DNA from 2 places in the Serratia entomophila genome. Region 2 is predicted to be linked to the other one. Evidence: predicted binding sites of a transcription regulator. Region 2 holds the regulator's gene; the other holds the start of a gene.
What was found. The regulator Fur, encoded in region 2, represses iron uptake genes when iron is present. The targets are predictions, from matches to a motif close to ATAATAATGAGAACNACTATCAA.
Positions count from the first base shown of each region.

Region 1 (14,600 bases), 2.0 Mb from region 2:
GCACCGAGCTGAGCGCCGGGCACCATAACGAGAAGTTCGACTTTAACGAGCAGGTGATGGCGGTGGCGGTGAAAACGCTGGCGTCGCTGGCGCTGAACCTGCCGACATTCGGGAGCGAAGCATGAGCAACCCAGAACTGCAGGCGTTTATCGGCGGCTACATTGATCAACGCCAACCCCGCTTCAGCGCGCTGAGCGACGCCATTTGGGACCACCCGGAGACGCGCTTCAACGAGACCTATTCCGCCACCTTGCTGGCCGATGCGCTGGAACAGGAAGGCTTCGCGGTTGAACGCGGCGTGGGCGACATCGACACGGCGTTTATCGCCAGCTACGGCAGCGGCCATCCGGTGATCGCGCTGCTGGGCGAGTACGACGCGCTGGCCGGGCTGAGCCAGCAGGCGGGCTGCGCCACGCCGCAGCCGCTGATGGAAAACGGCAACGGCCATGGCTGCGGCCACAACCTGCTGGGCACCGCCGCGCTGGCGGCCGCCTTCGCCGCCAAGGCCTGGATGCAGCGGAACCGGCTGAGCGGCACCCTGCGCTTCTACGGCTGCCCGGGCGAAGAAGGCGGCTCCGGCAAGACCTTTATGGTGCGCGAAGGCCTGTTCGACGACGTCAACGCCGCCCTCACCTGGCACCCGGAGGGCTTCAGCGGCATGTTCAATACCAGCACGCTGGCCAACATTCAGGCGGCGTTTCACTTCAAGGGCGTCGCCGCCCACGCCGCCAATTCGCCGCACCTCGGGCGCAGCGCGCTGGACGCGGTGACGCTGATGAATACCGGCGCCAACTTCCTGCGCGAGCATATCGTGCAGGAAGCGCGGCTGCACTACGCGGTCACCAACACCGGCGGCAGCTCCCCCAACGTGGTGCAGGCCGACGCCGAGGTGCTGTACCTGATCCGCGCGCCGCAGCTCGACCAGGCGCAGGACATTTACCAACGGGTGATCAACATCGCCAAAGGCGCAGCGCTGATGACCGACACCCAGATGGAGGTGCGCTTCGACAAAGCCTGCTCCAACTATGTGCCGAACCGCAGCCTGGAACGGGCGATGTATCAAAACCTGTGCGATTTCGGTCTGCCTGAGTACAGCGACGCCGAGCGCCGCTTCGCCGGGGAAATCCGCCAGACGCTGAACCGCGACGATCTGCGCAACGCCAAGCTGAATATCGCCCGCACCGGCGGCGCGGCCGGGCGTGAATGGGTGCAGCAGTTGGGGGATAAGGTGCTGATGGACGAGGTCGCGCCCTATGTAGAATCCGAGGATCTGCTGTACGGCTCCACCGACGTCGGCGACGTCAGCTGGGTGGCGCCGACCGCCCAATGCTTCAGCCCCTGTTTCGCCCTCGGCACCCCATTGCACACCTGGCAGCTGGTGGCGCAGGGCCGCACCGGCATCGCCCACAAGGGTATGTGCCTGGCGGGCAAGGTGATGGCGGCGACCGCCATCGATCTGCTGAGCGACAGCGCCCTGTTGGCGCGCTGCCGCAGCGAATTCGAACGCCAGCGCGCCGAACAGCCCTACAGCTGCCCGATCCCGCAGGGGGTGAAACCCTCTCCGTTGAAATGAAGTCCAGGCCCGGGCAACCGGGCCGCTAAATATAACGATAAATAAATCAAATAATAATAATCACACGACAGAACAAACACAGAGGGTAAAATCATGAGTGAGGCCACAACGCCAATCAATAAAAGCCCCGGACGCCTTTTTTACTGGGTCGAACGCATCGGCAATAAAATTCCCAACCCGTTTTTGCTGTTCGTCTATTTAATCCTGGTGCTCATGCTGGCCACCGCGCTGTTTTCCTGGCTCGGCGTGGCGGTGAAAAACCCGGCCACCGGCGAACTGATCAAGGTGAACAACCTGATGAGCGTAGCGGGCATCCAGTGGATATTCCCCAATATCATCCATAACTTCAGCAGCTTTGCCCCGCTGGGCGCTATCCTGGCGCTGGTGATCGGCGCCGGTTTGGCGGAAAAGGTCGGGCTGCTGCAGGCGCTGATGTACAAAATGGCCTCACGCGTCAGCGCCCGCTACGCCAGCTATATGGTGCTGTTTATTGCCTTCTTCAGCCATATCTCGTCGGACGCCGCGCTGGTGGTGATGCCGCCGCTCGGCGCGCTGATGTTTGTGGCGGTGGGCCGCCACCCGATCGCCGGGCTGCTGGCGGCCATCGCCGGCGTCGCCTCCGGCTTTACCGCTAACCTGCTGATCGTCACCACCGACGTATTGCTTTCCGGCATCAGCACCGAAGCCACCAAGGCGGTGGACGGCGCGATCCACGTCAGCGTGATCGACAACTGGTACTTTATGGCCACCTCAGTGATCGTGCTGACCATCGCCGGCGCGCTGCTGACCGACAAGTTCATCGAACCGCGGCTGCCGAAATGGCAAGGCGGCGCCGAGGATAAGATCGAAGCGCTGACCCCGCTGCAGAACCGCGGGCTGATGATGAGCGGCATCGCCGCGCTGGCGTTTATCGCCATTATCGCCGCCCTGGTGGTGCCGGAGGCCGCGCCGCTGCGCGATCCGAAAACCGGCTCGGTGATCCCTTCGCCGTTCATCAAGGGCATTGTGCCGATCATCATCCTGTTCTTCTTCACCGTCGCCATTACCTATGGCGTAGTCACCAAACAGATCCGTCGGCCGGACGATATTCCCCGCCACCTGATCGATCCGATGAAAAACATGGCGGGCTTTATCGTGATGGTGTTTCCGCTGTCGCAGTTCGTGGCGTTTTTCAACTGGAGCAACATGGGCAAGTTTATGGCCGTCGGCCTGACCGACATGCTGGAAGCCGCCGGCATGAGCGGCGCGCCGGCGTTTCTCGGCCTGATGTTCCTCTCCGCCTTCCTGTGCATGTTCATCGCCAGCGGCTCGGCGATCTGGTCGATTCTGGCGCCGATCTTCGTGCCGATGTTTATGCTGCTCGGTTTCCACCCGGCGTTCGCCCAGATGATCTTCCGCATCGCCGACTCCGCGGTGCTGCCGCTGGCGCCGATGTCGCCGTTCCTGCCGCTGTTCCTCGGCTTCCTGCAACGCTACCGTAAAGATGCGCAGCTCGGTACCTACTACGTGCTGATCCTGCCCTACCCGCTGGTGTTCTTCAGCGTATGGATTTTACTGCTGTTGGCGTGGTATGCGCTTGGCCTGCCGATCGGCCCGGGCGTGTACCCGAAACTGGGCTAAGTCCCCGTTATCTCGCCCCGCGCCGATCGCGGGGCGGGCTTCCTTCCCCGCCGTACCCGGCAGAAAGATTGACCTTCCTCACTCCCCAAACGCCTCAATGCATTATTTCATTGCTTTGCTAAACCGGTTCTTCTATTTTAGCCACCCATCAGACATCGGTGAAAAAAGGGATTAAGCATGGTTAATCGCGTATGGGTACTGGGCGACGCAGTGGTCGACCTGGTTCCAGAAAATTCAAACAGTTACCTTAAATGCCCCGGCGGCGCGCCGGCTAACGTGGCGGTCGGCGTCGCCCGGTTGGGCGGTGACAGCGCCTTTATCGGCCGGGTGGGCCGGGACAGCTTCGGCGCCTTTCTGCAGCAGGTGCTGAGCGAAGAACGGGTCGACATCCGCCATATGACTCAGGACCCCGATCACCACACCTCCACCGTGGTGGTGGATCTCGATCGGCAGGGCGAGCGCTCGTTCACCTTCATGGTCACGCCCAGCGCCGATCTGTTCCTGCAGCCGGAGGATTTACCGGCCTTCCAAAGCGGCGAGTGGCTGCACCTTTGCTCCATCGCCCTGTCACAAGAGCCCAGCCGCAGCGCCGCCTTCGCGGCAATGGAGAATATCAGGGCGGCCGGCGGCTGGGTCAGCTTCGATCCGAACATTCGCGAAGACGTATGGCGCCAGCCGGACGCGCTGCGCCCCTGCCTGCAAAAAGCGCTGCTGCTGGCAGACGTAGTGAAAATCTCGCGCGAAGAATTGAGCTTTATCAGCAATAGCGAGCAACTGGAGAGCGGCATCCGCTGGATGATGCGGAACTACCCGCTGCGCCTGCTGCTGGTCACCCTGGGCGGCGACGGCGTTTGCGTACACGATGGCCGACAGCTTCGCCATTTCAGCGCGCCGGCGATCGTGCCGGTAGACACCACCGGCGCCGGCGACGCCTTTGTCGCCGGGCTGCTGGCGGCGCTTTCTCGCCTCGGCGGCCTGCCGCAGGAGGCGCAGTGGCCGGCGGTGATCGCCCAGGCGCAGGCCTGCGGCGCGCTGGCTACCACCGCCAAAGGCGCCATGACCGCCCTGCCCCATGCGGCGGAATTGGCCGCATTCATACCGTAATCTCCTCGCGGTGGGCTGCAGGTTCACCGCCACCAATTTGCGCGCCCGATCACAATAGCTGAATCGGGTTAGCAAACTTGATTGCCAGCCACCGATCAACTCTATTATCTTTCGCCATGAAAAACCGGTTTAGCAATTTAGCAAACAATAATAACAACCCTTCCCGGATGATAGATAATCATGAAAAAACTGAGCTATTTGGCTGTAACAACAGGGCTTCTCATCTCCGCCTCCGCCTCAGCGAGCGCCGGCGGCAGCGACCTCGAAGCGCGCCTCAACGCGCTGGAGCAGCGCCTGGCGCAGGCCGAACGGCGGGCAGCGCAGGCAGAGACGCGCGCCACCGCCGCGGAGCGCCGGGCGCAACAGCTGGAACAGCGCACGGCGAATACTGAACGCCAAACCGCGCAGGTGGCGCAGCGTGCCGCGACGCTGGAAACCCAGGCCGCGCCGGCCGGCAGCCTGAAACTCAGCGGCTTCAACGATCTTAAGCTGTACGGCGACGTCGAGTTCAACCTGGATGGCGCCAGCCGCAGCGGCCAGCTGACGTCGCTGAAAGGCAGCGACCACAAGGACTGGAAACCCGGCAACAAAGAGCGCTGGGACATCAACGGCCGCATTCTGGTGGGCGTAGACGGCTACCGCCGCAATCAGGACGGCAATTTCTCCGGCTTCAGCGTGCAGCCGCTGGCGGACATGACCGGCAAAATGAATCTCGATGACGCCGCCTTCTTCTTCGGCAACGAAAAAAACTGGCAGACCAAGATCGGCCGGTTTGAAGCCTATGACATGTTCCCGCTCAATCAGGACACCTTCATTCAATACTCCGGCAATACCGCCAACGATTTGTACGCCGACGGCTTCGGCTACATCTACATGATGAAAGAGGGACGCGGCCGCAGCAGCAGCGGCGGCAACCTGATGCTGAGCAAATACGCCGGCGATTTCTACTTCGAATTGAATACGCTGGTGGAGGACGGCACCTCGCTGTTCCAGGACAACAACTACCACGGCAACAGCCTGGACAATAAGAAAAATGTCGCCTATCTGCGCCCGGTGATCGCCTGGAAGAAAAACCAGCTCGGCGCCGCCGTGGCGATGGAGAGCAACCTGGTCAACAACGCTTACGGCTACCAGGACAGCCAGGGGCAGTTTGTCGATCAGTCCAAGCGCAACGGCTATGGCATGACGCTGAGTTGGAACAACACCGCCGCCAACCCGGATAATGGCGTGGCCGCCAACCTGAGCACCGCCTATCTGGACGCCGCCGGCGAGCAGGATTTCACCGCCGGCATCAACCTGCTGTGGCGGCGCTTCGAACTGGGCTATATCTATGCCCACAACAACATCAAAGAGTTCAATACCGCCGGGATCGCCGCCGACATCAACAATCCGCTCAGCGAGCCGGGCAAATACGACATCCATACCGTTCATACGTCGTATCAGATACCTAACATTATGAATATGAAGAACTTCAACCTGTATCTGGGCGCCTACGTCTCGATGCTGGAAGCCAACGCGGGGAACAAAATCGCCAACGGCGACAACGACCAGCGCTACGGCGTGCGCGCCAGATTCAAATATTTCTTCTGACGCCCGTTTACGCATTACCGCCGCACAACGGCGCGGCGGCATTTTTATTTATGAGGGGACAAGATGGACATAACCGCAACCGCCAACGCGTTGCTGTCGCTGCTCGGCGGCAAAGAGAACATCGCCAGCGCCGCCCACTGCGCCACGCGCCTGCGTCTGGTGCTGATGGATGACGGCAAAATGGACAAGGCGGCGATCGACAAGCTGGAGGGGGTCAAGGGCTGCTTCAGCAATGCCGGCCAGATCCAGGTGATCTTCGGCACCGGGCTGGTCAACAAGGTGCATGCGGAATTCATCAAGGCGGCGGGCATCAGCGAATCCAGCAAGTCCGAAGCCGCCGACATCGCGGCGAAAAAGCTTAACCCGCTGCAGCGCATCGCCCGCCTGTTGTCGAATATCTTTGTGCCAATCATCCCGGCCATCGTCGCCTCCGGCCTGTTGATGGGCCTGCTCGGCATGGTGAAGACCTACGGCTGGGCGGACGCCAACAGCGCGCTGTTCGTGATGCTGGATATGTTCAGCTCGGCGGCGTTCATTATCCTGCCTATCCTGATAGGCTTCACCGCCGCGCGGGAGTTCGGCGGCAATCCTTATCTCGGCGCCACGCTCGGCGGCATCCTGACCCACCCCGCGCTGACCAACGCCTGGGGCGTCGCCGGCGGCTTCCACACCATGGATTTCTTTGGCCTGGAAATCGCCATGATCGGCTATCAGGGCACGGTGTTCCCGGTGCTGCTGACCGTGTGGTTTATGAGCCTGCTGGAGAAACGGCTGCGCAAGCTGATCCCCAATGCGCTGGACCTGATCCTGACGCCGTTCCTGACGGTCGTGATCTCCGGTTTTGTCGCCATGCTGTTTATCGGCCCTGCCGGCCGCGCGCTGGGCGATGGCATCTCGTTGGTGCTCAGCACCCTGATCGCCCACGCAGGCTGGTTCGCCGGGCTGCTGTTCGGCGGCCTGTACTCCGCCATCGTCATTACCGGCGTCCACCACAGCTTCCACGCCGTTGAAGCCGGTCTGCTCGGCAATCCGAACATCGGCGTCAACTTCCTGTTGCCGATCTGGTCGATGGCCAACATCGCCCAGGGCGGCGCCTGCCTGGCGGTGTACTTCAAAACCCGCGATGCCAAAATCAAGGCCATCGCCGTACCTTCGGCTTTCTCGGCCATGCTCGGCATTACCGAAGCGGCGCTGTTCGGCATCAACCTGCGCTTCGTCAAACCCTTCCTGGCGGCGCTGGCGGGCGGTGCCCTCGGTGGCGCCTGGGTGGTCGCCAATCACGTCGGCATGAACGCCGTCGGATTAACGGCGATCCCCGGCATGGCGATCGTGCAGGCCGGCTCGCTGTTAAGCTATATCATTGGATTGGTTATCGCCTTCGGCAGCGCCTTTGTTCTCTCTCTGCTGCTGAAATACAAAACCGAGGCGGCATGATGGAAGAACTGAGCTTGGTCAAACAAAGCGTCAGGGCGTTGATGAGCGGCATGCCGCTGGCGCTGCGCGATCCGCACCGCCCGGCCTGGCACCTGGCGCCGAGCGTCGGTCTGTTGAACGACCCCAACGGGTTTATTCACCATGACGGCGTCTATCACCTGTTCTATCAGTGGAACCCGCTGGGTTGCGATCACCGCAACAAATGCTGGGGCCACTGGCGGTCGACCGATCTGGTGCACTGGGAGCATCAGCCTATCGCGCTGGCGCCCGGCGCCTGCTACGACAGCCATGGCTGCTACTCCGGTTCGGCGGTGGTGGCGGACGGCAAGCTAACGCTGGTGTATACCGGCAACGTGAAATATCCCGACGGTTCGCGCACCGCTTATCAGTGCCTGGCGCAGGACAGCGGCCAGGGCGAGTTCGCCAAGCTCGGCCCGGTGCTGCCGCTGCCGCCCGGTTACAGCGGGCACGTGCGCGATCCGAAAGTCTGGCGCCACCGGGATAGCTGGTACATGGTGCTCGGCGCCCGCGATTTGCAGGATCGCGGCAAAGTATTGCTTCTGAGCTCCGCCGACCTGCGCAGCTGGCGGTTGCTGGGCGAGATCGCCGGCTCCGGGCTGAACGGCATCGGTGAATTTGGCTACATGTGGGAATGCCCGGACCTGTTCGCGCTGGACGGTGCGGAGGTCCTGATCTGCTGCCCGCAGGGGCTGGCGAAACAGGCCGAACGTTACCTCAATGTCTATCAGGCCGGCTATCTGATCGGCGAACTGGATTACCGTCAGGCCGCCTTCAGCCACGGCGCGTTCCGGGAGCTGGACGCCGGGTTCGAATTCTATGCGCCGCAAACCACGCTGGCGGAAGACGGCCGCCGCCTGCTGTTCGGCTGGATGGGGGTGCCGGAGCAAGATGAGGATGCGCACCCAACGCGGCAATATGGCTGGATCCACTGCATGACCTGCCCGCGTGAGCTGTCGTTGCGCGACGGCAAACTCTGCCAGCTGCCGGCGCGTGAACTGCAGCAGCTGCGCGGCGAGCACAGCCTGTGGCTGGGCGCGGCCGGCAACGCGCCAGAGCGGCCGCTGGGCTGCGCAGAGCTGCAGCTGACGCCACAGGGCGCCTTCAGCGCGGCCTTTGGTGAAGCGATGACGCTGCATTGGGACGGCGAGCTGCTGCGCCTGACGCGCCGCAATCTGCGCAGCGGGCAGCCGGAACACCGCTACTGGCGCGGCGAAGTCACGCATCTGCAGCTGTTGTTCGATCGCTCCAGCGTAGAGATTTTCATCAATCGCGGTGAGGCGGTCATGAGCGCGCGCTATTTCCCAGGGCCAGAGCCGCTGTTGCGCATGAGCGGTGACGGCGCTCTGGCGCTGGAACACTGGCCGCTGACGCCATGCATGCTAGAATGACGCATCCTCCGATGAACTCAGATGCCGTCAGTGAAAAAAAATAAACGCATAACCATCAGTGATATCGCCGCGCTGGCTGGGGTATCGAAATCGACCGCCAGCCTGGTGCTCAACGGCCGCAGCAAGGAGTACCGGGTGTCTGACGACACCCGCGATCGCATTCTGGCGCTGGCCAATGAGCACCATTATCAGCCCAGCTTTCACGCCCGTTCGTTGCGCTCCAACCGCAGCCACACCCTGGGGCTGGTGGTGCCGGAAGTCACCAACTACGGGTTTGCGGTGATTTCACGCGAGCTGGAAACCCTGTGCCGCGAGGCCGGGCTGCAGCTGCTGATCGCCTGCACCGACGAGAATCCGGCGCAGGAGATGATGGCGGTGAACAGCCTGGTGCAGCGCCAGGTCGACGGCCTGATCGTCGCCTCCAGCCAGCTCAACGATGCGGAATATCAAAAGATCAACGCCGGGCTGCCGGTGGTGCAGATGGACCGCCTGATCGCCGGTTCGCAGCTGCCGCTGGTGATCACCGACTCGCTGAGCTCCACCGCCGCGCTGGTGGAGAACGTGGCGCGTCAGCACCCGGATGAGTTCTATTTCCTTGGCGGCCAGCCGCGCATTTCTCCCACCCGCGATCGCCTGGCCGGTTTTCAGCTTGGCCTGGAGCGTGCGGGAGTAAGCTGCCGGCCGGAATGGATCATCAACGGCAACTACCATCCCAGCTCGGGTTACGAGATGTTCGCCCAGCTGTGCGCTCAGCTGGGGCGGCCGCCAAAGGCACTGTTCACCGCCGCCTGCGGCCTGCTGGAAGGGGTGCTGCGCTACCTTAACCAGCATCAGCTGATGGACAGCGACATTCACCTGTGCAGTTTCGACGATCACTACCTGTTCGACTGCATGACGCTCAAGATCGACACGGTGGCGCAGGACTGTCGTGCGCTGGCTCAGCACAGCTTCGACATGGTCAGCGCCCTGATCGACGAACGGCCGCTGGAGCAGAACGCGCTCTATCTGCCCGGCAACATTCACTGGCGCCATGCCGGTTCGAAGGCGCAGCTGAGCAGCCGCTGATTCCAGGCCATAAAAAAGGGCGCCGGAGCGCCCTTTTCAATGCAACCAGCCGCTACTTGGCGGCGCCTTCCATACCCACCAGCCCCACTTTCAGGTAGCCGGCCTTGCGCAAGGTGTCCATCACGCTCATCAGCGTTTCATAGTCCACGCTCTTGTCGGCCTGGAAGAAGATGGTGGTCTCTTTATTCGCCTGAGTGCGTTGATCCAGCACCGACGTCAGCTGATCGGCATTAACCGGCTGATCGCCGACATACAGCTGCTTGTCGGCTTTCACCGACAGGAATACCGGTTTCTCCGGCCGCGGCTGCGGTTTGGCGGAAGAAGCCGGCAGATCGACGCGAATATCTACCGTTGCCAGCGGCGCGGCCACCATAAAGATGATCAACAGCACCAGCATGACGTCGATAAACGGCGTCACGTTGATTTCATGCAGTTCGCCGCTGTCGTCCAGATCTTCATTTAAGCGCATCGCCATAAATCACCCCACCCGCAGTTGGTGTGCGTGCTGTGAGCGTTTGGCTTCCGCCGTCGCCGCCAGATCCAGATCGCGGCCCTGCAGCAGCATCACCTGCGCCGCCACGTCGCCAACCTGGGCGCGGTGGCCGCCGATAAGGCGAGCGAAGATGTTGTAGATCACTACCGCCGGGATTGCGGCAACCAGGCCCAGCGCGGTCGCCAGCAGCGCCTCCGCGATGCCGGGAGCCACGACGGCCAGGTTGGTGGTCTGCGAGTGGGCGATGCCGATAAAGCTGTTCATGATGCCCCAGACGGTGCCGAACAGGCCGACGAACGGCGAGATGGCGCCGATGGTGGCCAGGAAACCGTTGCCGCGGCCCATGTTGCGGCTGTAGGCCGCCACGCGGCGCTCGAGGCGGAAACCGGTACGTTCCTTGATGCCGTTGTTGTCGTTGGATCCCGCCGACAGCTCCAGCTCGTTTTGCGCGTCGTTCAGCAACACCGCGCTAATGCTCTCTTCGGAGAAGTTCTGCGCCAGTTCGGACGCCTCATCCAGCGAACGCGCGTCGGCCAGCGCCAGCTGTTCGCGGCGCAGACGGCGCCTGGCGCGGAACAGCTCGCTGCCTTTGGCGAACAGGATGGTCCAGGTAACGATAGACGCCAGCACCAGGCCAATCATCACCGCTTTCACCACGATGTCGGCGTGTTGGTACATGCCCCAGACGGACAGGTCCATGCCACGGGTTTCCGGCGGCTGGATAGTCGGCGCCGGATTCAACGGAGTCACGCTCTCTGGCGCCGCAACGGCAGGCGCGGAGCCTGGAGCAACGCTTTCGGTAACGGCGGGGGCGGTCGCCGGCGCAGCCTGTGCGCTACCCGCCAGCCCAACCACCAATACCATCGAAGCCATCAGGCCGCGGCCGAAAGCCTTGCCCCATTGCGCCCGGCCCTGGCCGAACGATCCTTGATTTAAATTCTTGCCAGCCGTTTTCACGCTGTGCCTCCACCCGTTACCGATCAAAATTAAGGAATAATTCAGCGTGCGATCATATCAAACCAATCAGGGATTGATAGTAGTTCTCATTATTATTTACCAAATAATCGGCAAAATTTCGCCATCCTGGCCTTCACCTCCCTCCAATCGGTGTACTTGGCGTCTGTTCGGCCCTATAGGCACCTTTTATAGGGCTATTTCGTTACTTTTCTCCCACAGGGGCATAACAATAAGCCCGCTTCCCGGCATTTTATCTATGTCCGGCGCGGTTACCGATAAACTCACTTGTTTATCGGCATGCGGCAGTAGGATGGCGTGCGCCAAGCGTCTGGGGCAGAAGATTATAGCCGTTTCCGCATCTGGATGTTAAAACGTCTGGATGGCTATAATGAGTCGTGGTAACGTAAGGACCATCGCAAACGGGCAGTGCAGAGCAACCAAAGGTGAGCCAGGCAACATGACGTCAAAACATATCGAAACCACGCTGATCGGCGCCGGCCGCGGCAAACGCTACACCCAAGGCTCCGTTAACCCCGTTACCCAGCGCGCTTCCTCGCTGGTGTTTGAATCCGTCGCCGCCAAAAAGCACGCCACCGCCAAACGCGCTCACGGCGAGCTGTTCTATGGCCGCCGCGGCACCCTGACCCATTTCGCCCTGCAGGACGCGATGGTGGAACTGGAAGGCGGCGCCGGCTGCGTGCTCTACCCCTGCGGCGCGGCGGCGGTGGCCAACGCCATTCTGTCGTTCGTCGGCGCCGGCGACCACCTGCTGGTAACCGGCTCGGTCTACGAACCCACCCAGGATTTCTGCACGCATATTCTCGGCCGCATGAACGTCGCCACTACCTATTTCGATCCGCTGATCGGCGCCGGCATCGCTGACCTGATCCAACCGAATACCCGCGTAGTATTTCTTGAATCCCCCGGCTCCATCACCATGGAAATCCAGGACATTCCCGCCATGGTGCGGGCCATCCGCGCCGTGGCGCCGGAGGTGGTTATCATGATCGACAACACCTGGGCGGCGGGGGTGCTGTTCAAGGCGCTGGACTTCGACATCGACATTTCCATCCAGGCCGGCACCAAATACATTATCGGCCACTCCGATTACATGCTCGGCACCGCCGTCGCCAACGCGCGCTGCTGGGACCAACTGCGCGAATACTCCTACCTGATGGGCCAGATGGTCGATGCGGATACCGCCTATATGGCGAGCCGCGGCCTGCGCACGCTGGGCGTGCGGCTGAAGCAGCACGAGCGCGGCAGCATCGAAGTCGCCAGCTGGCTGGCCGGCCGGCCGGAGGTCGCCAGGGTCAATCACCCGGCGCTGCCCGGCTGTAAAGGCCACGAGTTCTACCGCCGCGATTTCAGCGGCTGCAACGGCCTGTTCTCCTTCGTGCTGAAAGAACGCCTGAACGACGCGCAGCTGGCCGACTACCTCGACAACTTCCGCCACTTCAGCATGGCCTACTCCTGGGGCGGCTTTGAGTCGCTGATCCTGGCCAATCAGCCGGAAGAACTCGAGGCTATCCGCCCGGCGGGCGGCGTCGACTTCACCGGCACGCTGGTGCGCCTGCATATCGGCCTGGAAAACGTCGACGATCTGATCGCCGATCTGGCGGCCGGTTTCGAACGCATCGCCAGTGCGCGCTGACTCGCAGTGCGGCAATTTTCTTCGTCTCGTTTAATGTCGGCTTAAGCTATTAGCGGTACACTAACCGGATAGATACGGTAACCGCCGCATCCTGGAGAACGTGACCCCGGGCGCAACCGGCATGCAACAGGACATAAAATGGATGTATTACGAGAGATAGTTCACGCGCTTTGGCACCAGGACTTTGTCGCCCTTGCCGACCCGAGCGTGATTTGGGTGGTTTACGCGGTGCTTTTCACCACCCTGTTTTTAGAAAACGGATTACTGCCAGCTTCCTTCCTGCCCGGCGACAGCCTGTTGCTGCTTTCCGGTGCCCTGATCGCCAAAGGCGTGATGGGTTTTGTCCCCACCCTGTTCATTCTGACCCTCGCCGCGGGCCTCGGCTGCTGGCTGAGCTACCTGCAGGGCCGCTGGCTGGGCCATACCGGCCTGGTGAAGGGCTGGCTGCTGCAGTTGCCCGCCCAGTACCACCAGCGGGCGCACAACCTGTTCAACCGCCACGGGCTGATGGCGCTGGTGATCGGCCGCTTTCTCGGCTTTGTCCGCACCCTGCTGCCGACCATGGCGGGTATCTCCGGCCTGAACAGCGCGCGCTTTCAACTGTTCAACTGGCTGAGCGCGGTAGTGTGGGTCAGCGCGCTGGTTGGCCTGGGCTATGCCTTCAGCCAGATCCCTCTGGTGAAACGCTATGAAAGCCAGGTGATGACCGGGTTGATGCTCTTACCGCTACTGCTGCTGTTTATCGGCCTGTTGGGCGCCATGCTGGTTATCTGGCGTAAAAAGCGCGCCGCCTCTTCCTGAGGGCCGGTTCCCTACAACGCCTTCTCGACCAGCGCCAGGCTGGGGGGCAACTTGCTCACCAGCCTGTCCACCGCCAGCCGCACCTTCAGCGGCAGGTGAGGCGTCTGCGGCCACAGCGCATGCACCTCAAAAGACGCGCCGGGACGATCGCGCAGCAACCGCACCAGTTCCCCTTTCAGCAATTGCTCGCGCACCAGCCAGCACGGTAGCCAGGTGATACCGAAACCCGCCGTGGCGGCGTCGGCTATCGCCTGCAGATCGTCCATCTGCAGCCGCCGGCTCGGCATCACCTCCCGCAGCGTGCCATCGGGCTCAAGGAGCTGCCAGCTGCGCACCACACCGGCGCGCGAGTAGGTTACCGCCGCGTGCTGCGCCAGCTGTTCGATACTGTAAGGCTCGCCGCAGCGCTGCAAATAATCCGGCGCGGCGCACAGCGTCATGCGGTGGTCGCCGATACGCCGCGCCACCAGATCGCCGCTGTCGGCCAGGGCGCCGTTGCGGACGACCAGATCGAAACCATCCTCAATCAAATCCACAACGCGATCGTTGAACGACAGATCCAGCTCCAGCCCCGGATGTTCGCGCATCAACTCGGTCAGCAGCGGCGCGATGCACATGCGGCCAAACAACACCGGCATCGATACCCGCAAGCGCCCGCTCACCTGCCGCTTGCCCGATTCCAGCAGCGTCTCTGCGGTGCGGATCTCCTCCAGCGCCCGCAAACAGCGTTCGTAAAACAGCGCGCCGTCGTCGGTCAGGCTTTGGCTGCGGGTAGTGCGGTGAAACAGCCGCACGCCCAGCCGCTGCTCCAACCGGGCTACGGTTTTTCCCACTGCCGAGCGAGAAAGGTGCAGCCGGCTAGCCGCCAGCGCAAAGCTGCCCGCCTCCACCGCGGTGACG
Region 1 covers NZ_CP082787.1:4,264,603-4,279,202, forward strand. The annotation lists gene KHA73_RS20455 (M20 family metallo-hydrolase) at 1-125, shown strand, start outside; gene KHA73_RS20460 (M20 family metallopeptidase) at 122-1,573, shown strand; gene abgT (p-aminobenzoyl-glutamate transporter) at 1,667-3,193, shown strand; gene KHA73_RS20470 (aminoimidazole riboside kinase) at 3,371-4,297, shown strand; gene KHA73_RS20475 (carbohydrate porin) at 4,478-5,887, shown strand; gene KHA73_RS20480 (sucrose-specific PTS transporter subunit IIBC) at 5,951-7,321, shown strand; gene KHA73_RS20485 (sucrose-6-phosphate hydrolase) at 7,321-8,730, shown strand; gene KHA73_RS20490 (substrate-binding domain-containing protein) at 8,752-9,795, shown strand; gene exbD (TonB system transport protein ExbD) at 9,848-10,270, opposite strand; gene exbB (tol-pal system-associated acyl-CoA thioesterase) at 10,274-11,245, opposite strand; gene metC (cystathionine beta-lyase) at 11,703-12,899, shown strand; gene KHA73_RS20510 (DedA family protein) at 13,038-13,700, shown strand; gene KHA73_RS20515 (LysR family transcriptional regulator) at 13,712-14,600, opposite strand, start outside.
Region 1: a site for Fur is predicted at 11,319-11,341, ahead of exbB (tol-pal system-associated acyl-CoA thioesterase). Genes of this name have one in related genera too.

Region 2 (14,600 bases):
TGGGCATGGCGGCCAACGCTCAGGGCTACCCGATTAAAACCGCCATTCAGCCGGGCAAGTTCAGCGGGCCTCTGGCGGTGCCGGGCGCCTATGAGCTGAAGATTGGCGGCCGGGAAGCGCAAGTGACCGGCTTCGATCAGGCCGGCGTATTCAACGGGCTGCAGTCGATTTTGTCGCTGGTGCCGGCCGATGGCAGCGGCAAAATTGCCACGTTGGACGCCAAAGACGCGCCGCGCTTCCAGTATCGCGGGCTCTTCCTCGACGTGGCGCGCAACTTCCACCATAAAGACGCGGTGCTGCGCCTGCTTGACCAGATGGCGGCCTACAAGCTGAATAAATTCCATTTCCACCTGAGCGACGACGAAGGCTGGCGCATCGAAATTCCGGGCCTGCCGGAACTGACCGCAGTGGGGGGCCAGCGCTGCCACGATCTGAGCGAAACCACCTGCCTGCTGCCGCAATATGGCCAGGGGCCGGAAGTGTACGGCGGCTTCTTCTCCCGCCAGGACTATATCGACATCATCAAATACGCGCAGGCGCGCCAGATTGAAGTGATCCCGGAAATCGACATGCCGGCGCACGCGCGCGCGGCGGTGGTTTCCATGGAAGCGCGCTACAAAAAGCTGCACGCCGCCGGGAAAGAGCGTGAGGCCAACGAGTTCCGCCTGGTGGATCCGACCGATACCTCCAATACCACCTCGGTGCAGTACTTTAACCGCCAAAGCTACCTGAACCCGTGTCTCGATTCATCCAAACGCTTTGTCGACAAGGTGATCGGTGAGATCGCCCAAATGCACCAGGAGGCCGGGCAGCCGCTTCGCACCTGGCACTTTGGCGGTGACGAAGCGAAAAACATTCGTCTGGGGGCCGGTTACACCGATTTGACCAAGCGCGAAGCCGGCAAAGGCGTTATTGACCAGAGCAAAGAAGACAAGCCTTGGGCGAAATCCCAGGTATGCCAGGCGATGATTAAAGAGGGCAAGGTGGCCGATATGGAACACCTGCCGAGCTATTTCGGGCAGGAGGTTAGCCAACTGGTGAAGGCGCACGGCATCGACAGAATGCAGGCCTGGCAGGACGGCCTGAAAGATGCAAAGAACGCCAAGGCGTTCGCTACCTCGCGCGTGGGCGTGAACTTCTGGGACACCCTGTACTGGGGCGGTTTCGACAGCGCCAACGACTGGGCTAACAAGGGCTATGAGGTGATCATCTCCAACCCGGATTACGTCTATATGGACTTCCCGTACGAAGTGAATCCGGATGAGCGCGGCTACTACTGGGGTACCCGCTTCAGCGACGAACAGAAGATGTTCAGCTTCGCGCCGGATAACCTGCCGCAGAACGCTGAAACCTCGGTAGACCGTGACGGCAATCACTTCGCCGCCAGGAGCGACAAACCCTGGCCGGGCGCCTATGGCATTTCCGCCCAGCTGTGGAGCGAAACCCAGCGCACCGACCCTGAGATGGAGTACATGATCTTCCCGCGCGCTCTGTCGGTGGCGGAACGTGCCTGGCACCGCGCTGCCTGGGAACGGGATTATAAAGCCGGCCGCGAGTACAAGGGTGGGGAAACTCACTTTGTCGATGGCAAAGCCCTGGCTCAGGACTGGCTGCGCTTCGCCAACCTGCTGGGGCAACGAGAGTTGGCCAAGCTGGACAAGGGCGGCGTCAGCTATCGCCTGCCGGTGCCGGGCGCCCGGGTGATGGGCGGCAAGCTGGAGGCGAATATCTCTCTGCCGGGGCTGGGCATCGAGTACTCCACCGACGGCGGCAAGCAATGGCAGCGTTACGACGCCAAAGCCAGGCCGGCGGTGAGCGGCGAAGTGCAGGTTCGAGCGGTAAGCCCGGACGGCAAGCGTCACGGCCGCGCCGAGAAAGTTTAAGTCAGGTAGTGCGGCCCGCTGCGTGTCGGCAGCGGGCCGATGTTGAAGTGAGGGAAGTACGTGGAGCTGTGCCGCTGCAATTGTTCCATTTCATGACGTGATCTTTCCCCGGCTGGCCCGGGGATTTTTTTTGCCCGCCGGCGACAGGCGTAAAAAAACCGCCCTGAGGCGGTTCTTTAATCCCGATAACGGGTTACTTCTTGTCGTGCAGCGTATCGTCTTCGCGGCAGTCGCCGATTTCACAGTGGCCGTACAGGTACAGGCTGTGGTTGGTGAGCTTGATGCCGTGTTGCTTGGCGATATCACGCTGGCGCGCTTCGATGGATTCATCGCTGAATTCGATCACTTTGCCGCAGTCCAGGCAAATCAGGTGATCGTGGTGGTGCTGCTGGGTCAGTTCGAACACGGATTTACCGCCTTCGAAATTGTGACGAGTCACAATGCCCGCATCATCAAACTGGTTCAGCACGCGGTAAACCGTCGCCAGTCCGATTTCTTCGCCCATATCTATCAGTTTTTTGTACAAATCTTCCGCACTGACGTGATGGCATTCCGGATTTTGCAGTACTTCCAGGATTTTGAGTCGCGGAAGCGTGACTTTTAAGCCGGCCTTCTTCAATGCGGTGTTGTTGTCAGTCATGCGGATTCAGTCCTGTTACTATGCTAATCAAGTTGAGGCGTTCTCGCCTGTGGCATCGGTCGGCACAAAGAGTTAATTGCGTCTCATTATAGAACCGGTTGTCCTAAATGGAAACCGCCGGTTGTTAACAAAGATATAATTGCACTATTGCATGTTGTGCATGCAACGCTTTGATGGGTGGGATAAACCGATATCTCAGTCTACCGTGACGATGTGGGAAGTTACCAATCTGTAACTTCTATTGCAGCAATCCATACTGCCGATGACGGCCCTGCTGGCAACACTATGCACTTTGCAGGGCTATTGTTCAACCTTTGGACGGCAATGGCCGTTTAGCCAAGGATTTCGGCCAGGCTCAGCTCTTCGACTATCTGCTTGACCCAGGCTTCGACACGTTCGTTGGTCAGCTCAGGCTGACGGTCTTCGTCGATCGCCAGACCGATGAAGTTGTTGTCGTCCGCCAGGCCCTTGGAGGCTTCGAAGTGGTAGCCTTTGGTCGGCCAGTGGCCGACGATGGCCGCGCCGTGCGGTTCGATGATGTCGCGAATGGTGCCCATCGCGTCACAGAAGTATTCCGCGTAGTCTTCCTGATCGCCGCAGCCGAACAGCGCCACCAGTTTGCCGTTGAAGTCCACTTCTTCCAGCGTCGGGAAAAAGTCATCCCAGTCGCACTGCGCTTCGCCGTAGTACCAGGTTGGGATACCCAGCAGCAGGATATCGAAAGCTTCCAGATCTTCTTTGCTGCTTTTGGCGATGTCGTGAATTTCAGACACATCGTCGCCAAACTGTTTCTGAAGAATTTTCTGGATCATTTTGGCAATGTTTTCGGTATTGCCAGTGTCGCTGCCAAAGAAAATGCCTACAGTAGCCATATCGCGTATAACCTTTAAATTCAATTAATTGCATTACACGATGTTAGTGCTGACCCCGCTAACACCGATTAAAATGATGCCATGGCAAGAGCTGGCGGGCGCCATCAGGGCGCTGTCTCTTACCGGTAAACACGTATCATGCCAGAAATTTACTCCGGGGTTTTATCGCATTTATGCGATGCCGGAGGAGAGTAAAGCGGTGCTGATCCGGCGTCATCCATAACGCCGCGCCGCACGTGCGGCCGAAGAGATCAATGTTCTGGCTGTTCTTCCGCCAGTTGCGCCAGCAGCATTTGCTCGATGAGCTCGCTGCGGCTGATGTTGCGCTGTTCCGCCAGTTTGTTCAGGGCGTCCACCGCATCCGCGTTGATTTTCAGCTCTACGCGCCGCAAACCACGCACTTTATCGCGCCGTAGCTGATTGCGCTTATTGATTCTAAGCTGTTCATCGCGAGATAGCGGGTTGGTTTTCGGGCGCCCCGGCCGGCGTTCATCTGCGAACAGATCCAGCGTCGTGCGATCCGTTTGTTCTTTTGCCATAGGTAGCGGTACTGCAAGGGAGTTTGCATCAAAAAGCGCTTACACGCTTCCGGACGGTTCGGTTAACACACTTCGGGCCAATAAACCCTAACCCAAATTCACCCCCAGACTGGCGTTAGCGAACACGCTGGACGTGGCGGCAAAATTATAGCGCGCCATATTACCCCAGCAGATAGAGCAACGACAATGCTTAACTGAGGCGTAAACGCGCTAAGCCGTTATCTCTAGCGCGTTTTTTCGCCAGCAAGGGCGGTTTTTCAGGCTTCGTCGAGAAAACGGTGGATGGCGCGCAGCACCGCTTCCGGTTTTTCGGCATGTACCCAGTGGCCGGTGCCCGCCACCACGTGAGCGCGTGCCTGCGGGAACTGGCGGGCGATGTCCGCGCGGTAGCTGTCTTGCACATAAGGCGACAAGCCGCCGCGAATGAACAGCGTCGGGTGCGGCCAGGCCGGCACTTCTTGCCAGCCGGTCACGTTCTCGTACTGCGCAATCAACACCGGCAGATTGAAACGCCACTCGCCGTTGTGGAAGGATTTCAGCAGGAACTGGATCACCCCTTCTTCCTGCAGATAGTCGCGCATCAGCTGGGCGGCCTGCTGGCGCTGGGTGATGCCGGCGGCGCTGACGGCCTTCAGGGCGTCGAAGATTTCATCGTGACGACGCGTGCGGTAATCCACCGGCGCCACGTCGATGACGATCAGTTTGTCGACGCGATCGGGCGCAATGGCGGTCAGCGCCATCGCCGCTTTGCCGCCCATCGAGTGGCCGATGACGATGACTTTCGCCAACTGCAGGTCGTCGAGCAGCGTCAGCAGATCCTGCGCCATGGCCGGATAGGTCATCTCTGCGGAACGCGGCGACAGCCCGTGGTTGCGCAGGTCGACCTTGATGACGCTGTGGCGCTGGTTCAAATCGCGCGCCAGCACGCCGAGGTTGTCCAGATTGCCGAACAGGCCGTGGATCAGCAGCACCGGCAGGGCGTCTGACTCGGCGGCCAGCAGTTGATAATGTAATTTCATGGCGAAGTTCATGCTGAGAGAGTTTCAGATTAGGGTATCATGATTGAATCGCACGATGAATAACGCGGATTTTTAACGGGCGGGCGCCGCAGCCAACAAAGATGCAGCTTGAAGTGTGACGGGTATAGGTATTAGTCTGCATTTTCCGTTTGGCGGCACTTAGTGGTGTTCGCCCCTGCGCTTTTAACCTTATAATCCCATGGCTTGAATGCAGAATCTGGCTTCAGGTTCTAAGTAGAAAAAACAGTACTGGATAAAGATGAAAACTATTGAAGTCGACGAAGAGCTTTACCGCTATATTGCCAGCCACACGCAACACATCGGTGAGAGCGCGTCCGATATTTTACGCCGCATGTTGAAATTTACCGCAGGCCAGCCGGTGCGCGCCGTGCCTGCGGCCGGCGCTCAGTCCGCCGAGCCGGAAAAGGCGGCTGTACAGCGCCCGCGCGACCGCGTGCGCGCCGTGCGCGAGCTGCTGCTGTCGGATGAGTACGCTGAGCAGAACAAAGCGGTTAACCGTTTTATGCTGGTGCTTTCCACGCTGTATACCCTCGATGCCGCCGGCTTTGCCGCCGCCACCGATGCGCTGCATGGCCGTACCCGCACCTACTTTGCCGGCGATCAGCAAACCCTGCTGGCCAACGGTACGCATACCAAGCCGAAACACGTTCCAGGCACCCCTTACTGGGTGATCACCAATACCAATACCGGCCGCAAGCGCAGCATGATCGAACACATCATGCAGGCGATGCAGTTCCCCGCGGAACTGACTGAGAAAGTTTGCGGCACCGTTTAATTTAGCGAACAGCCCGTCACGATGGCCGTGCGCGACATATTGCCCGGTCACCGACAGGGATGAGGGAGATATGTCGATGGCGAATAGTCCACGTGCCGGGCAGCCAGCCCAGCAAAGTGATTTGATCAACGTAGCCCAGCTGACGTCGCAGTACTATGTGCTGCAGCCTGATGCAGGCAACGCCGCGCACGCGGTGAAGTTCGGGACTTCCGGCCATCGCGGCAGCGCGCTGCGTCACAGCTTTAACGAAGCGCACATCCTCGCTATCGCTCAGGCGATCGCCGAAGTTCGCCGCCAGCAGGGAACGACCGGTCCATGTTACGTGGGCAAGGATACTCATGCGCTGTCAGAGCCGGCCTTTATTTCGGTGCTGGAAGTGCTGACCGCCAACGGCGTCGACGTGATCGTGCAGGAAAACAACGGTTTTACGCCGACCCCTGCGGTATCGCACGCCATCCTGTGCCACAACCGCCAGGGCGGCGCACAGGCTGACGGCATCGTCATCACGCCTTCCCATAACCCACCGGAAGACGGCGGCATCAAGTACAACCCGCCGAACGGCGGCCCGGCCGACACCAACCTGACTTCCGTGATCGAAAAGCGCGCCAACGAGCTGCTGGCTCAGCAGCTGAAGGGCGTTCAGCGCCAGTCGCTGGACAAAGCCTGGAACAGCGGCCACCTGCATGCCAAAGATCTGGTGCAGCCCTACGTTGAAGGGCTGGTTGACGTGGTCGACATGCCGGCCATTCAGCGCGCCGGCCTGAAGCTGGGCGTGGATCCGCTCGGCGGCTCCGGCATTGCCTATTGGCAGCGCGTGGCCGAGCATTACCAGCTGGATCTGACGCTGGTGAACGACTCCATCGATCAGACCTTCCGCTTTATGCATCTGGACCACGACGGCATTATCCGCATGGACTGCTCGTCCGAGTCGGCGATGGCCGGCCTGCTGGCGCTGCGCGATAAATTCGATCTGGCGTTCGCCAACGATCCGGATTACGACCGCCACGGCATCGTGACGCCGAAAGGCCTGATGAACCCGAACCATTATCTGGCGGTGGCCATCAACTACCTGTTCCAGCACCGCCCGCAGTGGGGCGCAGACGTCGCGGTAGGCAAAACGCTGGTTTCCAGCGCGATGATCGACCGCGTGGTGTCCTCCCTGGGCCGCAAGCTGGTGGAAGTGCCGGTCGGTTTCAAATGGTTCGTTGACGGCCTGTTCGACGGCAGCTTTGGCTTTGGCGGCGAAGAGAGCGCCGGGGCGTCCTTCCTGCGCTTCAACGGTACGCCGTGGTCGACCGACAAAGACGGCATCATCATGTGCCTGCTGGCGGCGGAAATCACTGCGGTGACCGGCGAGAACCCGCAGCATCATTATGACGATCTGGCCAAGCGCTTTGGTGCGCCGAGCTACAACCGCATTCAGGCGCCGGCTACCCATGCGCAGAAAGCCGCGCTGTCCAAGCTTTCGCCGGAAATGGTCAAGGCCAGTACGCTGGGCGGCGATCCCATCACTGCCCGTCTGACCACCGCGCCGGGCAATGGCGCGTCGATCGGCGGTCTGAAAGTGATGACCGACAACGGCTGGTTCGCGGCCCGTCCTTCAGGCACCGAAGAGGCTTACAAAATCTACTGTGAGAGCTTCCTGGGGGCAGAGCACCGCGAGAAGATCGAGCACGAAGCGGTAGAGATCGTTAGCGAAGTCTTGGCTTCCGCGAAATAATTTTTCCCTTCGCAAGATAAAAAGCGCTGTTTTTACAGCGCTTTTTTTATGTCTGCAATTTAGATATATCTATTTTGCAAAAGCCGCTTGTGGATTTAGATATATCGATCTAGATTAGATATATCGAAGTTGTTTAGATATATCTAAATGGCCTCGTCAATTCACTGTCCACTATGAGGTTCCATACCATGTTCCATCGATTAGGTTTACACCGTCATCACCATCATCATGAATGCGAAGCAGGGCGCGATCGCCGCCATCGCGGCGGGCGCCATCACTTTGGCGGCGACGGCGAAGAGCGCGGCCGGGGCGGGCGCGGTGGGCGTCACCGCATGTTCGAGCACGGCGATCTGCGCCTGGTGCTGCTGGCATTGGTGGCGCGCAAGCCCAGCCACGGCTATGAGCTGATCAAGGCGATCGACGAGGCGTCTTCCGGGCTGTACGTGCCAAGCCCCGGGGTGATTTACCCGACGCTGACGCTGCTGGAAGAGCAGGATTTCCTCGAGCCGCTCACCACCGGCAACGGCCGCAAAAGCTACCAAATCACCGCCGCTGGCCAGAGCGAGCTGCAAAAGCACCAGCAGGTGGTTGAGGTGATCCTGGCCCGGCTGGCCGGCGCCGGGCGCGAGCGGCACCCGCAGGGCAACCTGGCCGAAGGGATCTTCGACGCCATGCATCGTTTGCGCAGCCTGTTGCGCGGCAACGTGATGCGTGCCGATCTCACCCCGCAGCAGGTGGAGCGCATCAATGCGGCTTTACTGACCGCCGTCGCGGCGATTGAAAGCGAAATGAACGTTAAACCCGCAGAACAGGAGAACGAGTGATGCCAGGCCACCGTTTTAAAATCACCGTAGAAGCCCTGAGCGATCGCCAGGGCAACCCGGTCGAGAAAGCGCCGCTGAGTTTTGAAGTGGAAAACCACGACGATATTTTCGACATCGTCGAGCGCATTCAGGCGCGGGAGGATCTGAACTTCGGCCGGCAGCAAAGCGCAGCCTTCGCCGTGGGGCTGAAATTGTTCTCTGAAGTGATGATCGAAAACCGCAAACACCCGGTGTTCGCCCCGCTGCGCGAGGCGTTCAAGGCGTTTATGGTCGGCTTGAAAAAAGGGCCGACTGAGTAAACATCTTTAAGGCATAAAGCGGTAGCCGACGCCGGTTTCGGTCAGCAGATGCCTGGGCCGCGCCGGGTCGACCTCCAGCTTTTGCCGCAGATGGCCCATATAAATGCGCAGGTAATGGCTGTGTTCCACATAGTTCGGCCCCCAGACGTGGCTCAGCAGTTGGCGCTGAGTGATCACTTTGCCGGAGTTGGCCAGCAGTTCCGCCAGCAGGCGAAATTCGATCGGCGTCAGGTGCAAATCTTCGTCGTTGCGCAGCACCCGGCGGTTAACCAGATCGACGGTGATTGCCGAAAAGCTGACCAGCGGGCTTTCCTGTTGGCTGGAGGAGTGACGGCGCAGCGCCACCCGCACCCGCGCCAGCAGTTCCCCGATGCCGAACGGCTTGCTGAGGTAGTCGTCCGCCCCGACGTCCAGCGCGGCGATTTTGTCCTCTTCGGCGTTGCGCGCCGACAGCACGATCACCGGAATGGCGCTCCACTGCCGCAAATCGCGGATATAGCTTAGCCCGTCGCCGTCCGGCAACCCCAAATCGAGGATGATGAGATCCGGCTTGCGCGTGCCGGCTTCAATCAGCCCACGCTGCAGCGTTTCGCTCTCAAACACCCGCAGGCCCTCGCTTTCCAGCGCGGTGCGGACGAAGCGGCGGATCTCTTTTTCATCTTCAACAATCAGAATGTTGGTTGGCGTTGTGCTCACGTTTCCCCTGGCATTGATTACAGATCGAAGGCTTCACCCTCGATCTCGGGCGGTTTTTCCAGCGGCAGCACGAAGCGGAAGCTGGCGCCGCCGTTGGCGCCGTTTTCCGCCCAAATGCGGCCGTCGTGTACTTCAATAATGGCACGGCAAATGGCTAACCCCAAACCGACGCCGGGGATCGCCGACTCTTTATTGCCGCGCGAGAATTTATCGAAAATCAGCTGCTTCTGCCCGGCGGGGATGCCCGGGCCGTTGTCCCATACTTCCACTTCCAGCCAGTCCGGCAGCGTGCGGGCGCGAATGCCGATAGTAGCATCCGCGCCGGCGTATTTATTGGCGTTTTCCAACAGGTTGGTGAAAACCCGCTCCAACAGGCTGGCGTCGCAGCTGACCAATATCTGCTCCGGCGGCAGTTCGACCAGAATCTGATGTTGGCTGAGGATCGGTTCCAGCATGTGCAGCGAAGCGCCGACGATCTCCTCCAGCGACTGCCACTCCTTGCGCAGGCTAAAGCCGCCGGACTGGATGCGCGCCATATCCAGCAGGTTGTTCACCAGCCGGGTGGTGCTCAGCACCTGTTGGCGGATCTGGCTGGCCTGGGTGGCGTGGTTGGAGCCTTCCGCCGCCAGATCCAGGGTCAGGATTTCCGCCTGGCCGAACAGCACCGTCAGCGGGGTGCGCAGATCGTGCGACAGCGCCGCCAGCAGCGAGTTGCGCAGCTGCTCGCGTTCGGCGTCCAGTTTGGCCTCCACGGCGCTGCGCGCCAGGTGCAGGCGTTCCAGCGCGCTGGCGATCAGCACGGTGAAGGTTTGCAGCAGCCGCTGCTGTTCCGGCACCATCAGCTGGCGCAGGTTATTGGGCTCGATCGCCAGCAGGCCGAAGGTCTGCGTCGGGGTATTGAGCGGCAGCAGCTGGTAGGGAACACCGGGCAGGGTGTCGGTGCCGGCGCCGGCCGGCAGGCCTTTGTCGAAGCTCCAGCGCGCAATGGCTTCATCCACCGACAGCAGCCCGCCTTCTTCGCCCACCATTTGCTGCAGCCTGCCGTCTTCCTGCGGCAGCAGCAGCACGGTTTTGGCCTGGAAGCTGCTGGAGAGAAAGTGGCGGCTGGTTTTGGCGATGTCGGCCTGGCTCAAAGCCTGGCTCAGCCCGCGCGACATTTCGTACAGGTGGCGAGCGCGCTGTTCGCGGTAGCGCGCCACCCGGGCCTGGTAACGCACTCCGGCGGTGAGATTACCTATGGTGATGCCGACAATCAGCATCACGCCGAAGGTCAGCAGATACTGCATGTCGCTGACGGCGAATGACCATTCGGGCTGCACGAAGAACAGATCGAAGCTGGCGACGTTGATCACCGCCGCCAGCACCGACGGCCAGCGGCCGAAGAACAGGGCGACGATCGCCACCCCCAGCAGGTAAACCATCACCAGGTTGGCCTGGTCAAAACCGGGCAGCAGCCACTGCGACAGCAGGGTGATCAGCGCGCACAGCGCCACCGCCACCGCGCAGCCGCGCAGCTGGATGCGCCATTTCTCATTGAAGGCGCGGCCGTCGTGTTCCTTGCCCGGCGGCGGGAAGGCGTCATTTTCCAGCGCCACGATCACCAGATCGAGATCCGGCCCCAGCCGGCCGAGGCGGTCGGCAAAGCTGCCGCGCAGCCGCCAGCGCTGTTCGCCGCGGCGGCCGATAATGATTTTGCCGAGGTTGTGCTCGCGGGCGTAACGCAGCACCGCGCGCTCTTCTGACGGATCCGACAGGGTGGCGGTCTCGGCGCCCAGCTCCTGCGCCAGCCGCAGCGCGCGCAAAATGGCCCGGCGCTGATTTTCCGGCAGCCGGTGCAGTTTGGGGGTTTCCACGTAGACCGCGTGCCAGTGGCAGCCCAATCGCGCCGCCAGCCGGGCGGCGATGCGCACCAGCTTTTCGTTGCCGCTGTTATGGCCGACGCACAGCAGAATGCTGTCGCGGGTGTGCCAGACCTTTTCGCGCCCCTGGCTGTCGCGGAAGGCGCGCATCTGATCGTCGACCCGATCGGCGGTGCGGCGCAGCGCCAGTTCACGCAGGGCAATCAGGTTGCCCTTGCGGAAAAAGTGCTCGATGGCGCGCTCGGCCTGGCCGGGAATATATACCTTGCCTTCGTTCAGCCGCTGGCGCAGATCGTCCGGTGGCAGATCGACCAGCACCACCTCGGTGGCTTCGTCGAACACGTGATCGGGCACCGTCTCGCGCACCCGCACCCCGGTCACGCCGCCGACCACGTCGTTCAGGCTTTCCAGGTGCTGCACGTTGACGGTGGTCAGCACGTCGATGCCGGCGTCCAGCAGCTCCTCCACGTCCTGCCAGCGTTTGGGGTGGCGCGAACCCTGGGCGTTGCTGTGCGCCAGCTCGTCCATCAGGATCAGCGCCGGGTGGCGCGCCAGCGCGGCATCCAGGTCGAATTCATGCACCAGCCGCCCGCGATACTGAATACGCTTCTGCGGCAGAGTGGCCAGGCCGTCGAGCAGCGCGGCGGTTTCGCTGCGGCCGTGGGTTTCCACCACGCCGATCAGCACGTCCAGCCCCTGGCCGCGCAGCCGCTGGGCCTCCTGCAGCATGGCGTAGGTTTTCCCCACCCCGGCGCAGGCGCCGAAGAACACCTTCAGCCGGCCGCGCGGTTTTTCATTGGCCACCGCCAGCAGGCTGTCGGGATCGGGGCGCTGTTGTTCTTCTTCGACCATTACAATTCCTTGCGTAACAAAGCAAAAGGGGTTCGGCACGCCGAACCCTAGTATAACCCTTGTGAGCGCGACGTATTACTGCAACGCGTCCAGCGCCATGTTCAGCTTCAGCACGTTCACCACCGATTCACCCATAAAGTTGGGCGTGGCGCGATCGGTGTTTTCATCGATCAGCTTGGCTATCTGCGCCTGCGGCAAATGACGCGCCGCGGCTACCCGCGCGAGCTGATAGTTGGCGGCGGCGATCGAGATGTGCGGATCCAGCCCGCTGCCGGAGGCGGTCAGCAGATCGACCGGGATCGGGCCGCTCATCGCCGGGTTAGCCTGGCGCAGCTGCGCCGCGCGTTCGGCGATGGCCTTGTCCAGCGCCGGGTTGGTGGCGGCCAGGTTGCTGCCGGCCGAAGCCTGGGCATTGTAGGCGCTATCCCCGGTGGCGGACGGGCGGCCCCAGAAATATTGCGGTTTGCTGAAATTCTGGCCGATCAGCGCCGAACCGACAGCCTTGTCGCCCTGGTACAATAGCGAGCCGTTGGCCGCGCCGGAGAACAGCAACTGCGACAGGCCGGTGGTCAGCAGCGGATAGGCGATGCCGGTGATCAGCGTCAGCAGGATAAGCATCACCAGCGAAGGTCGTAAATATGACATGTTCATTTCCTTTCAATGATTAACCGGCGATATGCAGCGCGACCAGGATCAGGTCGATCAACTTGATGCCGACAAAGGGCACCAGCAGGCCGCCGACGCCATACATCCACAGGTTGCGGCGCAGCAATGCCGCGGCGCTCATCGGCTTATAGCTCACCCCTTTCAGCGCCAGCGGGATCAGGAACACGATCACCAGGGCGTTGAAGATCACCGCCGACATGATGGCGGAGGCGGGGGAGTGCAGGTGCATCACGTTCAGCGCGTTCAGCTGCGGATAGGTCGCCGCAAACGCCGCCGGAATAATGGCGAAGTATTTGGCCACGTCGTTGGCGATGCTGAAGGTGGTCAGCGAGCCGCGGGTCATCAGCATCTGTTTGCCGATGTGCACCACTTCGATCAGCTTGGTCGGGTTGGAATCCAGATCGACCATGTTGCCGGCCTCTTTGGCGGCCTGGGTGCCCGAGTTCATCGCTACCGCCACGTCGGCCTGCGCCAGCGCCGGGGCATCGTTGGTGCCGTCGCCGGTCATCGCCACCAGCCGACCTTCCGCCTGGTATTGGCGGATCAACGCCAGCTTGGCTTCCGGCGTGGCTTCCGACAGGAAGTCGTCTACCCCGGCCTCGGCGGCGATCGCCGCGGCGGTCAGCGGGTTGTCGCCGGTGATCATCACCGTTTTGATGCCCATTTTGCGCAGCTCGGCGAAACGCTCCTTGATGCCGCCCTTGACGATATCCTTCAGCGCCACCACGCCCAGCACCCGTGGGCCTTCGGCCACCACCAGCGGCGTACCGCCGGTGCGCGCCACGCTCTCCACCAGGTCATCCACCGCCCGCGGGAAGTGGCCTTGGTTGGATTCCACGTGGCGGCGAATGGCGTCCACCGCCCCTTTGCGGATCATGCGTTCCTGCACATTGACGCCGCTCATGCGGGTTTGGGCGGAGAAGGGCACGAAGGTCGCGTTCAGCGCCTGCAGATCGCGTTCGCGCAGGTTGAAACGCTGCTTGGCCAGCACCACGATGCTGCGGCCTTCCGGCGTTTCGTCCGCCAGAGAAGACAGCTGCGCGGCGTCCGCCAGCTCCTGCTCTTTCACCCCCGGCGCCGGCAGAAATTCCGATGCCTGCCGGTTGCCCAGGGTGATGGTGCCGGTCTTGTCCAGCAGCAGCACGTCGACGTCGCCGGCGGCTTCCACCGCGCGGCCGCTGGTGGCGATGACGTTGGCGCCGAGCATCCGGCTCATCCCGGCCACGCCGATGGCCGACAGCAGGCCGCCGATGGTGGTGGGGATCAGGCACACCAGCAGCGCCACCAGTACGGTAACGGTAACCACAGTGCCGCCGTTGGCCGCCTCGACGCTGTACTGCGAGAACGGCAGCAGCGTGGCGGTGGCCAGCACGAACACGATGGTCAGCGCCACCAGCAGAATGGTCAGCGCCACTTCGTTCGGGGTTTTACGGCGCTTGGCGCCTTCCACCATGGCGATCATCCGGTCGAGGAAAGTCTCGCCGGGGTTGACGCTGCACTGCACCACCAGCCAGTCGGACAGCACGCGGGTACCGCCGGTCACCGAGGAGAAATCGCCGCCGGATTCGCGAATGACCGGCGCGGATTCGCCGGTGATGGCGCTTTCGTCCACCGAGGCGCCGCCTTCCAGCACCTCCCCGTCGCAGGGGATGGTATCGCCGGCTTCCACCAGCACGATATCGCCTTTGCGCAGGCTCTCGGCGGACACTTTCTCGGTGGCGCCGTCGCGGCGCGGCGTGGCCAGTTTTTTCGCCCAGCTGGTTTTCTTGGTGCCTTTCAGGCTCTCGGCCTGGGCCTTGCTGCGCCCTTCGGCCAGCGCTTCGGCAAAGTTGGCGAACAGCACGGTGAACCACAGCCACAGGCTGATGCTGCCGGTGAAGGCGGCGCTGCCGTCGCTCTTGCCGGCCAGGATCGCCAGCCAGATGGCGGTGGTCA
Region 2 covers NZ_CP082787.1:1,294,279-1,308,878, forward strand. The annotation lists gene KHA73_RS06360 (beta-N-acetylhexosaminidase) at 1-1,883, shown strand, start outside; gene fur (ferric iron uptake transcriptional regulator) at 2,077-2,523, opposite strand; gene fldA (flavodoxin FldA) at 2,856-3,395, opposite strand; gene ybfE (LexA regulated protein) at 3,647-3,934, opposite strand; gene ybfF (esterase) at 4,192-4,965, opposite strand; gene seqA (replication initiation negative regulator SeqA) at 5,213-5,749, shown strand; gene pgm (phosphoglucomutase (alpha-D-glucose-1,6-bisphosphate-dependent)) at 5,826-7,469, shown strand; gene KHA73_RS06395 (PadR family transcriptional regulator) at 7,658-8,293, shown strand; gene KHA73_RS06400 (DUF3861 domain-containing protein) at 8,293-8,592, shown strand; gene kdpE (two-component system response regulator KdpE) at 8,599-9,288, opposite strand; gene kdpD (two-component system sensor histidine kinase KdpD) at 9,306-11,999, opposite strand; gene kdpC (potassium-transporting ATPase subunit KdpC) at 12,075-12,644, opposite strand; gene kdpB (potassium-transporting ATPase subunit KdpB) at 12,664-14,600, opposite strand, start outside.